2 regions of the Roseburia sp. CLA-AA-H209 genome follow, and region 2 is predicted to be linked to the other one. Evidence: predicted binding sites of a transcription regulator. Region 2 holds the regulator's gene; the other holds the start of a gene.
What was found. Region 2 encodes NrdR, which represses ribonucleotide reductase genes. Its sites were predicted from a motif close to CACAANATNTTGTG; they were not measured.
Positions count from the first base shown of each region.

Region 1: the regulator NrdR is predicted to act here: its motif matches at 5,304-5,317, upstream of nrdD (anaerobic ribonucleoside-triphosphate reductase).

Region 1 is NZ_JAJEQU010000011.1:11,622-19,893, forward strand. Features, by position in the region: gene LKD41_RS10740 (hypothetical protein) at 1-124, shown strand, start outside; gene LKD41_RS10745 (hypothetical protein) at 121-321, shown strand; gene LKD41_RS10750 (CAP domain-containing protein) at 305-883, shown strand; gene LKD41_RS10755 (RNA polymerase sigma factor) at 998-2,323, shown strand; gene LKD41_RS10760 (LCP family protein) at 2,488-3,630, shown strand; gene LKD41_RS10765 (iron-containing alcohol dehydrogenase) at 3,762-4,979, shown strand; gene nrdD (anaerobic ribonucleoside-triphosphate reductase) at 5,414-7,576, shown strand; gene nrdG (anaerobic ribonucleoside-triphosphate reductase activating protein) at 7,595-8,113, shown strand; gene LKD41_RS10780 (enhanced serine sensitivity protein SseB) at 8,225-8,272, shown strand, end outside.
Region 2 is NZ_JAJEQU010000001.1:369,855-378,126, forward strand. Features, by position in the region: gene LKD41_RS01815 (putative manganese-dependent inorganic diphosphatase) at 1-724, opposite strand, end outside; gene LKD41_RS01820 (hypothetical protein) at 749-1,543, opposite strand; gene trmD (tRNA (guanosine(37)-N1)-methyltransferase TrmD) at 1,597-2,343, opposite strand; gene rimM (ribosome maturation factor RimM) at 2,352-2,897, opposite strand; gene LKD41_RS01835 (hypothetical protein) at 3,060-3,467, opposite strand; gene nrdR (transcriptional regulator NrdR) at 3,561-4,013, opposite strand; gene LKD41_RS01845 (YlmC/YmxH family sporulation protein) at 4,178-4,429, opposite strand; gene ychF (redox-regulated ATPase YchF) at 4,490-5,590, opposite strand; gene LKD41_RS15635 (hypothetical protein) at 5,815-5,940, opposite strand; gene LKD41_RS01855 (ATP-binding protein) at 6,014-8,272, opposite strand, start outside.

The sequences.
Region 1 (8,272 bases), on a different contig from region 2:
GTTTGTGCTGCAGATGCATAAGGACATGCAGAATTTTGAAATGAACGAGGATACGGATTGCTCGGTTCGCAAACAGATTATGAACAGAACAAATCGCAAAAAGGAAGGTGAAAGATTAGGATGAAAATGAGAAAACCTGGATATATTGCACTTGCTGTCCTGATGGCAGCAACAATCGCTTTAACAGGATGTAGCAATGTGACAGAAGCAAAGGGAAGTCCAACTACGGAAAAAGAAAAAGTAGCAGAGAAAACACCACAGAAGAGGGTAAAAGTTATAGTAGAAAATGCTGCAGAAACAGCTATTGAAACAGTCAGATAAAAATAAAAGCGGTAAGAAAAAGAATTCAACAGTAGCAGATACAACCGATTCAAATAAGCCGCCACATGACGGAATGATATATGATGTCGATGAAGGAACATGGATTGATATGCCGGAGGTTCATCCGGATGGTTTTGACAGAAGTGCAGCCGAAGAGGTGTGGTCTTATGTGAATGCAGAGAGAACAGCAGCAGGCCTCAATGCACTTACCTGGGATGAGGACATATACAATTTTGCATGCCAGAGAGCACAGGCAATTGTATCAGATTTTTCCCATAATGGCTGTGGCAATTATGGAGAAAACATAGCATTAAATTCTGCGGGAAGCGCATATAGAATCCACATGCAGTGGTTTTACTCAACTGGTCATCACAATAACTATATGTTATCTTCCTATGTAAAAGGTGCCTGTGCCATATATGTATATCAGGGTGTCTGGTATGCAGTGGAAAATTTTGCACTGGAAGAAAGTGAAAACAGCGATGGAACGTTATCCTGCAATGCCTATGGACCGGAGGCAGAAGCAGCTTTAAATGAGTATATTGACAGTCATGACTGGTGAGAAAAGAAGATGGAAATGTGCTTGCGGTGGAAGCACTGTTTTTGTTAAAATTTTAAGAGACCAGGCGTTATAGGAAAAACACATAAGAAATAAGGAAGAAAGAAGGAAAAGAAAATGACATATACACAGGCAGTTGAAAAAGCATGTAATGGAGATTCGACGGGATTTGAATTTCTTTATGATACAACAAAAAATAATAAATATTATCTGGCTTTAAAATATGTGAAAGATGAAGAGGCAGCAAAAGATGTTTTGCAGGAAGCATACATACGGGCGTGGAAAAATCTGGATAAACTAAAAGAACCGGAAAAATTTGATTCCTGGTTAGCACAGATTGTGGTAAATACAGCAAAAAATGAACTGGAAAAACGCAATCATACACCGCTTGATTTACGCATGGAAAGTGGTGAGGAAGAAGATGCAGAAATCATGGATCAGGCAGTAAGCGTCTGGGAAAATGAGCCGGAATTAGAATATACGAAAGAAGAGACCAGACAGCTGGTGCATGAGCTGATCGATGCATTGTCTGACGAGCAGCGTCTGGTGGTAATTGCTTTTGAATTAGAGGGACTTACCACAAAAGAAATTGCAGAACAGCTGGGCTGCCCGGAAGCTACAGTGAAATCAAGACTGCGTTATGGCAGGAATAATATCAAGACAAAGGCAGAGGAACTGCAGAAGAGGGGATACAAGCTTTACAGTGTTGCACCAATGCCGTTACTGCTGTATCTGTTGAAAAAGGAAATGGTTGTATCTGCGGCAGAGCCATCCACCCAGCTTTTATTAAGTGAATGTAGAAAAAGTATAGCAAAGAGTACATATGGTGCAGGAAAAACTGCAGCCTCAACAGCGGTAAAAGCCGCAGGCACAGCAAGAAAGATATCATTTTTGTCAACTGCAGCTGGAAAAGCGGTAATTGGAATCGTGGCAACGGCATCTATAGCAAGTGCAGTGACAGTTGGTGTCATCAGCTACAATAAATCAAATGATAAAAATGCGACCGCACAGGAAAATGTTCCGGCAGAAGAAGAAGTTCCGGTAAATGCAGACCAGCCAATAGATGGCGTGGGTGAGGATACAGAGACAACGGATGCACCAGAGGATGAAAATGGAAGTAAAAAATATGCTGATATTCCGGAATCTGTGCTTCCAAGTTCCGTGCGTAATGATAAAGACTATTTTGAATTCTGGGACGAGCCGGTAAAGGCAACCTGCTGGATTGACGGTGTCAAGGGAACGATTTATGCAGACTGGGATAAAACACAGATTATCAAAGAAGTTACCTATGATGTAGATGGCTATGAGGATGAACTCCTTATTATTGGCTGTACACTGGATGGCGGTACCCATGCCATTGCAATTTATAACGGACAGTATGTTGTGGTAAATGATGCCATGTGGGATCATTGGTATAATGGAAAGAGTTCTGCTTTTGATTAATACGAAAACTTAAGATTTCGTTAAATTTATGGAACCGATTCTTAAGGTTGTCTGTGAGACATTGACCAACCAATTCCAGTAAGATATATTTGAATTAATGGGCTGTGGAAAAACAGTCCGGATTAAGGAGTATAAGTATATCAAAGTAAGGAGGAACTATGGGCATGGAAAAGCAGAAGGCGAAGACAGGTCCGAAAAAGAAGGTTGGAAAAAAGCAGAGAAGAAAGAGAAAACTGATACTTTTTATTGTAGAAGTATTAGTGATACTCATTTTGCTGGTAGTATTTTATGTAATGAGTAAGCTGAATAAAATCAATAATACCGGTTCCTTAGACGCGAAGAAGCTGAATATTAATATAGACAGCGAGACCCAGGAAGTGTTAGATAATTATACCAATATAGCTATCTTTGGAATTGACAACCGGAACAGTGGAAATTATGAGAGCGGAAACAGCGACTGTATCATGATTGCCAGTATCAATGATGATACCAAGGAAGTGAAGCTTGTATCCGTATACCGGGATTCCTTTCTGGCAGTAGATGATAAAGACAGCCTGCGGAAACTGAATGCAGCTTATGCCAAGGGAGGACCGACCGGTGCAGTAGCGGCATTAAATAAGAATCTGGATTTGAATATTACCGAATATGTATCCGTAGACTTCAATGCAGTAATGGAAGTTGTGGATGCATTAGGTGGAATAGAGTTGGATATTACCAAGGAAGAAGCCAGCAATATGCACATCTGGATTGATGAAATGAATGAAGTCATGGGAACCCATGGCAAGCCGGTTTCCGGACCGGGCGTGCAGCAGGTCAATGGAATACAGGCACTTGCCTATTGCCGTGACCGAATGAGCGGCGGAGACGATTTCCGCCGAACCGAGCGCCAGCGTATCGTAGTAGGAAAGATTGTAGAAAAAGCAAAGCAGGCAGACATCCTTACTTTAAATGATTTGGTAGACAAGCTGTTTCCGGACATTTCTACCAGCCTTTCTACCACAGAAATATTGGGACTTGCAGCCCATGTCAAAGAGTATGAGCTTGCAGATACCCAGGGCTGGCCATTCCAGTTAGACACCAAGATGATGGAAAAATCCATCGGAGCAGTAGTTGTACCAACGGATTTGGAGACCAATGTAGATTTATTGCACCGCTATTTATTTGATGTAGAGGATTATGAAACGACAGATGAGGTAAAAGAAATCAGCAAGGCAGTAAGTAACCGGACAGGAAAGACGGCAGCAGATACCACCCGGGATACGAATCCGCTGGTGCAGGATGCGGCTGCTGCTGAAATAACAGAGTAAGAGGAAAATATAACCAAATTTTATAAAAATTTCACAAAAAACAAGAAAAATCCAGTTACCTTTTGTATATTATTATGTTATGATAAAAATATATCAGTAAACATACAATGATTATCAAGGAGGTATTACGAATGCAGAGATTTACATTACCAAGAGATTTATATCACGGCAAAGGTGCATTGGAGGCACTGAAGAACTTTGAAGGAAGGCGCGCAATGATCTGTGTTGGTGGAGGCTCCATGAAACGGTTTGGTTTCCTGGATAAAGCAGAGGCATATCTGAAAGAAGCAGGTATGGAAGTGGAACTGTTTGAAGGAATTGAACCGGATCCATCTGTTGAGACCGTGATGAAGGGTGCTGCCGCTATGGAGAAGTTCAAGCCGGACTGGATTGTAGCAATCGGTGGTGGTTCACCAATTGATGCTGCAAAAGCAATGTGGATTAAATATGAATATCCGGATATTACCTTTGAAGACATGTGTAAGGTATTTGGAATTCCGAAATTAAGAAAGAAAGCACATTTCTGTGCAATTTCTTCTACCTCAGGAACAGCAACAGAAGTAACTGCATTTTCTATTATTACGGATTATGAGAAGGGAATCAAATATCCGATTGCGGATTTTGAGATTACACCGGACGTAGCAATCGTTGACCCGGAACTGGCAGAGACCATGCCGCAGAAACTGGTAGCCCACACCGGAATGGATGCGATGACACATGCAATCGAAGCGTATGTTTCAACTGCAAACAGTGATTTTACAGACCCGCTGGCACTCCATGCCATTGAGATGATTCAGCATGATCTGATTGATTCCTATAACGGAGATATGGCAAAACGTGATGCCATGCACAATGCCCAGTGTCTGGCTGGAATGGCATTTTCCAATGCACTGCTTGGAATCGTACATTCTATGGCACATAAGACCGGTGCCGCATTTGCCGACTACGGTGCACATATTATTCATGGCGCAGCTAATGCCATGTATCTGCCGAAGGTTATTGCATTTAATGCAAAGGATGAGACTGCAAAGAAACGTTATGGCGTGATTGCAGATTTTATGAAGCTTGGCGGAGAGACACTGGACGAGAAAGTCGCACTTTTAATCCAGTACCTGCGTAAGATGAATGATGACTTGAATATTCCGCACTGTATTAAGAACTACGGACCGGACAGCTATCCGGCTGAGCAGGGCTTTGTACCGGAAGAAGTATTCTTAGAGAGACTGCCTGAGATTGCAGCCAATGCAATTTTGGATGCCTGCACCGGCTCCAACCCAAGACAGCCAAGTCAGGAAGAAATGGAAAAACTGCTGAAATGCTGTTACTATGACACAGAAGTAGATTTCTAAAAAATAGATTAAAAATGAAGTAAGCCCCGTTTCGATATCGCATTGATATTTGAGACGGGGTTTTTACAGTCTGAAAAATGGTTTTACAAAGGTAATACCCCCACAGCACTGCGGGGGTACAAAGGGGAGTTATGAAAATTTATGAAAAAAGTTTTATCAAATAGAGAGACAAGACATTGGGGGATGAACCTGTTCTCTATTGATATTTGTAGTATACCCGGATTTTGTGAAAAATAATTGTCCAGATTATGAAAAAAGCGTTAAATTCTAAAAAATTTTTTCTGAAAAAATTTCATGAATCTTGTATATTCCCCTTGCGTAAAACACAAGATATGGTATACTGTATATGCGTTGAAGAGATTCGACACAAAATCTAGTACAGTTTTGTGCCGATTTTATGCGAATAGACTATTTTTTTATGGGAGAGGATTTCAATGAAAATCATTAAAAGAAGCGGCGCAGAGGCTGTTTTTGACATTTCAAAAATTATTATTGCAATCAATAAAGCGAACCATGAGGTGGTGGAAGCGGAACGATTGACTGCAGACCAGATTAAGGAGATTGCACAATATATAGAGGATTCCTGTAAGGATGCCAACCATGCCCTGAATGTAGAAGATATTCAGGACTTAGTGGAGGATCAGTTAATGGACAAGAGGGCTTTTTCTGTTGCCCGGAAATACATTACTTACCGCTATAAACGTGCCCTGGTACGTAAATCCAACTCTACGGATGAACAGATTTTAAGTCTGATTGAATGTAATAATGAAGAAGTAAAACAGGAGAATTCCAATAAGGATTCAACCGTAAACAGCGTGCAGCGTGACTATATGGCTGGTGAGGTGAGTAAGGATATTACCAGAAGATTCCTTCTCCCGGAGGATATTGTAGCGGCACATGAACAGGGAATTATCCATTTCCATGATGCAGATTATTTTGCACAGCATATGCATAACTGTGATCTGGTAAATTTAGAGGATATGTTACAGAACGGAACCGTTATCAGCGGAACCAGAATTGACAAGCCACATTCTTTCTCTACAGCGTGTAATATTGCAACCCAGATTATTGCTCAGGTGGCAAGCTCCCAGTATGGCGGACAGAGTATTTCACTGGCACATTTAGTACCATTTGTCCAGATCAGCCGCGAGAAAATTCATGCAGAGCTGGTGCAGACATTAAAAGAGAGCGATGTGGAGCTGAGCGAAGAGAAGATTAACAGCATTGTGGAAAGAAGACTTCATGCGGAAATCGAGCGGGGCGTACAGGTTATCCAGTATCAGGTAGTAACCCTGATGACTACCAACGGACAGTCCCCATTCGTAACCGTGTTCATGTATCTGAACGAAGCAAAGAATGAGCAGGAGAAAAAAGACCTTGCCATGATTATAGAGGAAGTGCTAGACCAGCGTTATCAGGGTGTTAAGAATGAGGATGGCGTATGGATTACACCGGCATTTCCAAAGTTGATTTATGTATTGGAAGAGGATAATATCCATGAGGATTCGGAATACTATTATCTGACCAAGAAAGCAGCAAAATGTACTGCAAAGCGTATGGTTCCGGATTATATTTCTGAGAAGAAAATGAAGGAATTAAAAGATGGCAACTGCTATACCTGTATGGGCTGCCGTTCCTTCCTTACCGTATATCATGATGAAGATGGCAAGCCAAAGTTCTACGGTCGTTTCAATCAAGGCGTGGTAACCTTGAATCTGGTAGATCTGGCATGCTCTTCCGGCGGAGATTTTGAAAAATTCTGGAAGCTATTTGATGAGCGTTTGGACCTTTGCTACCGTGCATTGATGGCGCGTCATAACCGCCTGAAGGGAACACCTTCTGATGTGGCACCGATTCTCTGGCAGTACGGAGCACTTGCCCGTCTGAAAAAAGGCGAGACCATAGACAAGCTTTTATATGGTGGATATTCTACTATTTCACTGGGTTATGCAGGACTTTGCGAATGTACCAGATATATGACTGGAAAACCACATACCGACCCGGCAGCAACACCATTTGCCTTAAAGGTAATGCAACGGTTAAATGATGCCTGCAAGGAGTGGAAAGAGAAAGAAAATATTGATTTCTCCGTATATGGAACACCGCTTGAGTCTACCACCTATAAATTTGCAAAATGTTTACAGAAACGTTTCGGAGTTATTCCGGGTGTTACCGATAAGAATTACATTACCAACAGCTATCATGTGCATGTAACCGAAAATATCGATGCATTTACCAAACTGAAATTCGAATCCCAGTTCCAGGCACTTTCACCGGGTGGAGCAATCAGCTATGTGGAAGTTCCGAACATGCAGGATAATCTGGAGGCTGTTTTATCTGTAATGAAATTCATCTATGAGAATATCATGTATGCAGAGTTAAATACCAAGAGTGATTACTGCCAGGTATGTGGCTATGATGGTGAGATTCAGATTGTAAAAGATGATGATGGAAAATTAGTATGGGAGTGCCCGCATTGCCACAACCGTGACCAGGATAAGATGAACGTGGCAAGACGTACCTGTGGTTATATTGGTTCCCAGTTCTGGAATCAGGGAAGAACCCAGGAAATCAAGGAGCGTGTACTTCACTTATAAAAAGAAAGTGAAAAGAAAATGCATTATTCAGCGATTAAATATAATGATATTGCGAACGGCACCGGTGTAAGAACGGTGCTGTTTGTATCCGGCTGCCGGAACCACTGTAAAGAGTGTTTTCAGCCGGAAACATGGGACTTTAAAAATGGAGAGGAATTTACAAAAGAAGTAGAAGATGAAATTCTTGCATCTTTGGAATCTCCCTATATCAAGGGACTGACTCTTTTGGGAGGAGACCCTTTTGAACCGGAAAACCAGCATGCACTGCTTCCATTTATCAAGCGGGTGCGGACGGAACATCCGGAAAAAGACATATGGGCATATACCGGATATGTACTGGATAAGGATTTGGTACCGGAGGGAAGAAGATATACCGAGGATACGAAAGAATTATTATCCTTAATCGATGTGCTGGTGGATGGCCCTTATGTGGCAGAGCTATATGATATTACATTAAAATTCAAAGGTTCTTCCAATCAGCGTGTCATTGACTGCAGAAAATACAATGAAACAGGAGTCATTGAAGAACTGATGTAAACTGCGTGAAAGATAAAGTAGAATCCGGAAGGATTCTATTTTACTTTATAGCATTTTTATATTAAAATAGAAATAACGTGATTGTTTTAAGGAAAGATATAGGAGAAGAACATGGAAATTAGTAAAGAGCGTAAAGAAGAATTATTAGAGACCCATCTT
Region 2 (8,272 bases):
CCACGGTAAATGTGTCATATGGTGTGCTGATAAGCATACAGTCTTTCTCTTCTGCAAGCTGCACAATGGTCTTTGTAATCTTCGCTCCGGAACAGACAATCACACAGCTTGCATTCATTTCCAATGCACAGAACTGTGATTCATAACGGTCTCCTAAGATAACCATATCGTCATCTTCAATATACTGCTCCATCATATCCGGTGTGGTAGCCGCAACAACAACCTTACCTTTTATGAAGTAACCATGCTCATTTCCTGTTACAAGAGTTCCATTTAAAGTTTCAACAATATTCTTATACTGCGTCCGGGCAGTTGCAAGAATCCGGTTGTCCAATACATCCATATAGGATTTTGCAATATCACTGGTAACAACCATTCCCTGCAGATTGTTCTCATTGTCAGTAATCGGCAATGACACGACATCTAAATTCTTCATCAGCTCCCATGCCCGTTTAATGGAAATGTGACTGCTGACGCCCTCCGTTCTACGATATTCAATATCCTTAATCTGTGCACCGACATCTGTTACCAGTTCCGGTTCCGGTACATCAAAAAATTTTAGGACATACTTCGTCTCTTCGTTCATATGTCCTGCTCTTTTCGGTATAAAAATACCGTCCTCTGTTTGATTTTTTAAATCTGCATAGGCAATCGCCGCACAAATAGAATCTGTGTCCGGATTCTTATGTCCAATTACCCATGTCTTTCTCTTTCCCTGTGTCATATAATTCCTCGTTTTAACTACTGCTTAAAAATTAAATACTCCAAGAGAATAAAGAATAAATGCCACCAATACTACAAAATTGATAACAGAAAACCAGGTTAAGCATTTTGCATAACCTTTTACGGTATTCAAGCTCTTCTCTAAAGTATCATTTTCCTCTAACTTAACGGTAAGCTCTTTAATTAAGTCCTGCATATTGCGGTAGCACTTTACATCTTCGGTATGTATTTTCTCAGCCAGTTCCAGTTTCATGCTGTCTAACTGCTGGGAAATTTCCTGTAAAGATGCCTGCATCTGTGCAGTCTGTTCTGCGGTTCTTCCGGTGGAATCACTTACGTCTGCTGCAATCTTTTCAGACAGTGCATTCAATTTTTCTTCTACACGGTTAATCATTTCTTCCATCTGACCGTGTACTCCGGTAAGAAGAACATCTGCTTCTGATTTACGTGCATTTAAAACATGCTGCAGTTCTTTTGCTTTTTCTTCTCTTTCATCTACGATATTCTGTAATTCCTGCACTTTGTCTTCTTTTGTAACAAGCAAAGCCTGAAGCTGTTTTGCTTTCTCACGGAATTCATCAATCTGCTTTAATAAGAAATCTTCCTTATCCATTCCTTTATCCACCTTACTGTTTGTCCTCTCTGACCTGTTATGCTGTTCGTTTTCTTTTAACGAAGGGGCTGCCTTTCTGGTCTCTGTATTTCTTATCTGTACCTTCTGTTGTGTCACCGGCTCTTTTCTGCTCCGGTCCGGCGTCCCATAACTCTTCGCATTTTTACGGTAAAACATCGTTTTCAGCACATCAAAAAAGCTTTTCACTACCGTCTTCCTCCTGCGGAATCTCTTCCATTCCTATTACTGCTAGACACATTCTAGCATTTACCCTGTGATTTGTCCAGCAAATGCTCAACTATTGCTTTCTCCTTTGCTGTCAAATCTGCATCTGCCAGCAAATCCGGTCTTCGTTCCATGGTTCTTTTAATGGATTGTTCTCTCCTCCATGCTTCTACCTTTGCATGGTCTCCGGAAAGTAAAATAGCTGGAACTTTCTTTCCCATCCAGTCTTCCGGTCTGCTATACTGCGGATATTCCAATAAATTTCCTTCAAAGGATTCTGTGGTTCCGGATTCATCATTTGCCAGTACACCAGGCACCATACGGGATATCGCATCCACCATGACCATTGCCGGAAGTTCTCCTCCTGTCAGCACATAATCTCCAATCGACACATAATCCGTCACAATTTCTTCTAACACACGTTCATCGATGCCCTCATAATGCCCACAAAGCAATACCAGGTCTTCTTCCTTCGCATAATCCTTTGCCATTTCCTGCTGAAACGTATTGCCCTGAGGTGTAAGATATACTGTTCTTGGCTTTCTTCCAATCTTCTGCGCCACTGCCTGCCACGCATCATAAATCGGCTGTGCCTGCATTACCATCCCGGCTCCGCCACCATACGGATAATCATCTACTTTTTTATGACGGTCTAACGTATAATCCCGGATGTTAATTGTTTCTATATTTAAAAGTCCTTTGCCAACTGCTCTTCCGATGATACTGGTATTCAGTCCCCGTTCTACCATATCCGGAAATAATGTTAATATATGAAAATTCATTTTGCTACCTACTTCTTATTAATATCACGAAGCCCATTTAAAAGGTGTACCGTAATGGTGCCTTCCTCTATATTGACATTTTTTACACAATCCTTAATTGCCGGAAGTAAAATATCATCTTCCCCATCTTTATGTAATACATAAATGTCATTTGCACCGGTCTGAAGTACATCCTTTACTTCACCTAAATCTTCTCCGTCATCTCCGACTGCCTTTAAGCCAATCAAATCAGCCACGAAATATTCATTCGGAGCCAGCTTTACAGCATTTTCCCTTGTTACATATAGCCCTCTGCTCTTATACTTCTCTACATCATTTATATTATCAAATTCTTTGAATTTTAATATTACCAGATTTTTAAAGAAGCGCGCCTGTGTAACCTGAAGCTCCATCGGTTCTTTTCCAGTATCCAAAAATACCTGCTTCAGCTTTTTAAAACGCATGACATCATCTGTTGTCGGATATACCTTCACTTCGCCACGCACACCATGTGTATTGGTAAGTACACCTACCTGCAGCATTTCTTCCTTCCAGTCTTCCTGCACTTTCTTCATATCCTATCCTCTTTCTCTTATACTTCCCGTTCTTCAGGCAAGCCTGAATTTAATTATACAAAAGAAGCATAACTGCCGCAAGTAAAAAAGGTAAGATTCTTAAGAATTCTTAGGAATCTTACCTTCTAACGGTCTCTTACTTTTTTATAATCAAAATTGCTCTTATAAATTAAAGTTTTCTACATTTCGCACTTTTGCAGTATCCGTTGCAGTAATCTGCCGGATTCCGCTCTGTTCAATGTTCTCTCCCACAAAGAACTGATACTGCTGCAGTACCTGATCCTTGTGCATATCGGATAATGCCTTCTCAACATCCAGGCTATGTATATCACTTTCAGAACCTTTCATCTCGTAGGTACGATCCGGCTGGTACTGTGCTGCATAATCTGCTGCCCCAAAATCCTGTTCTCTTCGTACCGTAGTCTCTAAGGTATCCTTCTGCTGCTGTTCAGATGCACCGGCATCTGCTGCCGTCTTAACAACCGGTGTATCTTCTACTGCATTCCGGATATTCTGTATGCTGTTGTAATCGTAAAATCCCGCATTGGGACGAATTCCTGAAATATTCATAACGATCACGTTCCTCACATCATAATTATCTGCTACTAATTTTATCGGATAAATTCAACCAAAATCAACCCTTTTCTCCAAAAAGATTTTCTTTTATTTATCCAGCATTTTCTTTAACTCATTCATAAAGGTATTTACATCCTTAAATTCACGATATACAGATGCAAAACGAACATACGCCACTGCATCTAAATCTTTAATCTTATCCATCAGAATCTCACCAATTACAGTACTTGGGATTTCCTTTTCTTCCCGATTAAAAATCTCTGTCTCCACTTCATCAACCAGTCTGGTTATCTGCTCCACGGATACCGGTCTCTTATGGCAGGCACGAAGTACACCTGCTTCAATCTTGGAACGGTCATACTGCTCTCTGCAGTTATCCTTTTTTATTACAATCAATGGAATTGTCTCAACTTTTTCATAAGTTGTGAAACGTTTTCCACAATCGTCACATAATCTTCTCCGACGAATGGAGTTATTGTCATCTGCCGGTCTCGAATCAATTACTCTGGTATTTTCACTGCTGCAAAATGGGCACTTCATCTTTTTTCTCCTATTCTAAAAGCTACGCAAAACACGCTTTGTGAATTTTGCGTAAATAATACCGTTTTTCCATCACCAAACGTTCATAAAGAACTGCTGATATCAGCTTTTACAAATATTGGTCGTACTATTTTTAGTATAACTTTCTCGTATTCTTATGTCAACTAACTTTTCACATCTTCTACACAGACATCTACCAGAATAATATCCGGTCCAATCCGCACAACACGTTTCCATGGAATAATATATTCGCATGCCGGACAAAAAATACAGAAAAATTTTCCCGGCGCAGCTACAACCAGTGCACAGATTCTTCCATTGCACTCATCCAGTTCCAAATCCACCACATTTCCCAGGCAGCAACAGTCTGCAATATTAATCACCTGCTTTTCACACAATTCACAATAGCGTATCATGTGCCTGCCCCACTGTGCCTTTTCTTCTATTTATACTATGCCGGATTTTTCAAAAGTTTCCTATACGTTGAAACGGAATAAAATAATATCGCCATCCTGAACAACGTAATCTTTTCCTTCCAGTCTTACCAGTCCCTTTTCTTTTGCCGCTGTCATGCTTCCACACTCAATCAGATGGTCATAGGATACCACCTCTGCACGGATAAATCCACGTTCAAAGTCGGTATGAATCTTTCCTGCCGCCTGCGGTGCCTTGGTTCCTTTGGTAATAGTCCATGCTCTTGTCTCATCTTCTCCCGATGTAAGGTAGCTGATAAGTCCTAACAATTTATAACTTGCTGCAATCAGTTTCTCAAGTCCGGATTCTTTTAATCCAAGGTCCTCTAAGAACATTGCTTTTTCATCATCATCTAATTCTGCAATTTCCTGTTCAATCTGTGCGCAGATAACAAATACTTCACTGTTTTCTGCGGCTGCCTGTTCTCTTACTCTTGCAACATGTGGATTGTTTGCGCCATCATCTGCAAGGTCATCCTCACTTACATTTGCTGCATAGATAACCGGTTTTGCAGTTAATAAATTATAAGATGCAAACCATGCCTGCTCGTCCTCATCATCACTCAACGGATAAGTCTTTGCCATCTTTCCTTCTTCCAGATGTGCCTTTAAGGATTTCAAAAGTGCCTCTTCTTTTGCAAGTGTCTTGTCCATTCTTGCCTGTTTGGTAACTTTTGCAATTCTTCTCTCTAAGATTTCAATATCAGAAAAAATAAGCTCTAAATTAATGGTCTCAATATCACGAACCGGGTCAATGCTTCCGTCTACATGGACTACGTTGGTATCTTCAAAACAACGTACAACATGAACGATGGCATCTACTTCACGAATATTGGCAAGGAACTGGTTTCCAAGTCCCTCTCCTTTGCTGGCTCCTTTTACAAGTCCTGCAATATCTACAAATTCAATGACTGCCGGTGTCACTTTCTTGGAATGATACATCTCGCCTAACACCTTCAGACGGTTATCCGGTACGGTTACGATTCCCACATTCGGGTCAATGGTACAAAACGGATAATTGGCTGATTCTGCGCCTGCTTTGGTCAGTGAATTAAATAATGTACTTTTTCCTACGTTTGGTAAACCTACGATTCCAAGTTTCATTTTATCTTTTACCTGTTCGAAAATCCTTAAGTTATCAGGTTTTTCGCCTTTCTATGTTATTTTACTACATAATTTATCATGCAAATTTTTAAGCTGTATCAAACTCTTTTCTGCCATGTTGGCAAAAGGAGCTTAATACAGCCTATTATTATATCATAAGTCTTATTATTTTGAAACCATCAAAATTTAAAGTTCATAGTTTCCGCCTATTATCGGTGAAAACTTTATTCATCCACAGATATCTCTGCAAGATTCCGGACAGAAAAATTGCCCTTTTCAAGCTGTTCTTTGGATTCCCTCTTGTTCTTTTCAATAGCACTTGCTTTGTTGAGGTCTGTCTCTACAAACACACTATAGTCTTACCACCATTACAGGCAGCCAGTGAAAAGACCAGCTTTTTTTATCCGGCTTCCGGTTCTCTTTTTATAATACTCTTTGAATAGCATCTACTACCTGCTGCCACTCTTCCATGGCTTTCGGATAAAAATGCTCTATCTTTTCGATGTTTTTTTCTTTTCCGGCACACTCCAGCTGGTAAAAGAAATCTCCAAGCGTTCTGGCTCCGATGCCCCAGGCTTCACCCTTTAGTCCATGGGACTGGGTTACGAATGTTTTCCATAATTCGTTCATCATTTCTGTATCTGTTGCAGTTTCTGAATCTATGATAGTTGCAGCTTCTTTCATTGTTACTACATGATTTACCTTAAGAGATTGGAACGCTTTCTCTAAATGATGCTGCTTCTTCTCTTTTTCTTTTGCAAAGATACCTAACAATTCTTTATAGAACTGTTCATCTCCATCCGCATAGGATAAGCCTTCTTCTGCTGCAATTCCATTCTTCTCAAGATAATGTAATAAGCCTCTTAGCTTTGTTGTCTTTGTATCATCCATGTTTCCCTGGAAAACCATATTTTCTTCCGGCAGATAATCCCTAAGATATTTCTGCAGCATAATCTCCAGTGTACCCGGTTTTACCGGCTTGGTAATATACTCTGCAAATCCTTCGTTTTTGTACAGTTCTTTTGCACCAGCTGTTGCATTAGCGGTAAATGCCACTGCCTGCGTATAATGATTTCGTCCTTTCTCATCTGCACGGATGAGGTGCAGCGTCTCTATGCCATCCGGCTTTGGCATCATATGGTCTAAAAGAAGTAAATCATATGTTTTCTCTTCACATTTTTGAACGGCAGTATTTCCATCCATCACGGTTTCCATTTTAACCTTTGTCTTATGTAAAAGATGTTCTAATACCATCAGATTCTGCTCATTATCATCTACCGCAAGAATGGTAAAGCTGCTGTAATCCGCATTCATACTTTTCTCACTCTGCTTTGTAAAATGATGTTTTTCCGATACTTCTACCCATGGAATCCGGACAGTAAAAGTACTTCCCTTTGCCACTTCACTAATCAGACTGAGGCTTCCACCCATAGCCTCTGCCAGCTGTTTGGCAATATCCAGTCCGAGACCGATTCCGTCTTTCCTGCTGTTCCTGGCCGCATTGCCCCGTTCAAAGCTTTCAAAGATTTTATCCTGCTCTTCTTTTCCTATTCCAATTCCACTGTCTGCCACAGTTATCTTCAAAAAGGTATCTCCATTTTCTGCTGCTTTTTCTACACCCAGCTCCACAAAGCCTTCATCTGTGTATTTCAACGCATTTTCCAGAAGATTAATGATAATCTGACGGATATGTGCCTTGTCTCCATAGAAATGTTTTCCCGGTTTTAATAATGGTTCCTCCATCCGCAGCCGGAAGTTTAAAGATTTCTTCTCTGCCTGTGGCCTCATCTGGACTGCTGCGTCATGGATAACCTCTTCTAAAGCAAATGCATCCTTCTTTATCTGAAGCGTACCACTTTCTAACCGTGAAGCATCTAACACTTCTTCTATCAGTGCAATCATACTGTCACCGGCAGATGCAATTTCTCTGGTATATCTACGGATTTTCTCTTCTGATGTTTCTTCGGAAATCACTTCATTCATACCAAGTATCGTATGCATCGGAGTCCGCAGCTCATGGCTCACTTTCATTAAAAATCTGGTCTTGGCTTCATCCGCACTACGAAGTCTCTGCATCATTTCCAAGTTTTCTGTCTGATCGATAAACCAGAGCATGCAGCCATCTTTCTCACCATTTTCCACAATATCCTCCATACGAAGTTCATAGATGCGGTCATTTTTATGCAACAGCCTTTCCCGGTTTGTCAGTGCCTGCAGGATTTCTTTTTGCCTGCTTGCGGCACTTCCTACCTTTATTTCCGGGAAAAGTTCCTTCATACGCTGATTGACGGAGATAATTTTATTTTCTGCATCCAGGATAATCAAGCCTTCTTTTCCATGATTAAATGCATTATCCACCGCAGCCTGCAGAGAACCAAAATATCCATAACGAATCATTGCCATCATCATGCAGAACATCATAATTGTCATGGCAATGACTACCGGATTATAACTGCCAAATACACCCAGGCCCTTTAAGATTAATTCCAGTGCAAAAGTTCCCACACCTGCTATCATATAAATAATCCGCTTTTTATGAATTGGTGAACTCTCCCCGTAACGCATGATACACAAAATAAATACTGCCAGTATAACGACTGCAAGATGGATATAATGAATCACCCAGATAATCCCGTCTGTTACTTCCATCCGGTTATACATACCATCTTTTAAAATCCGCAT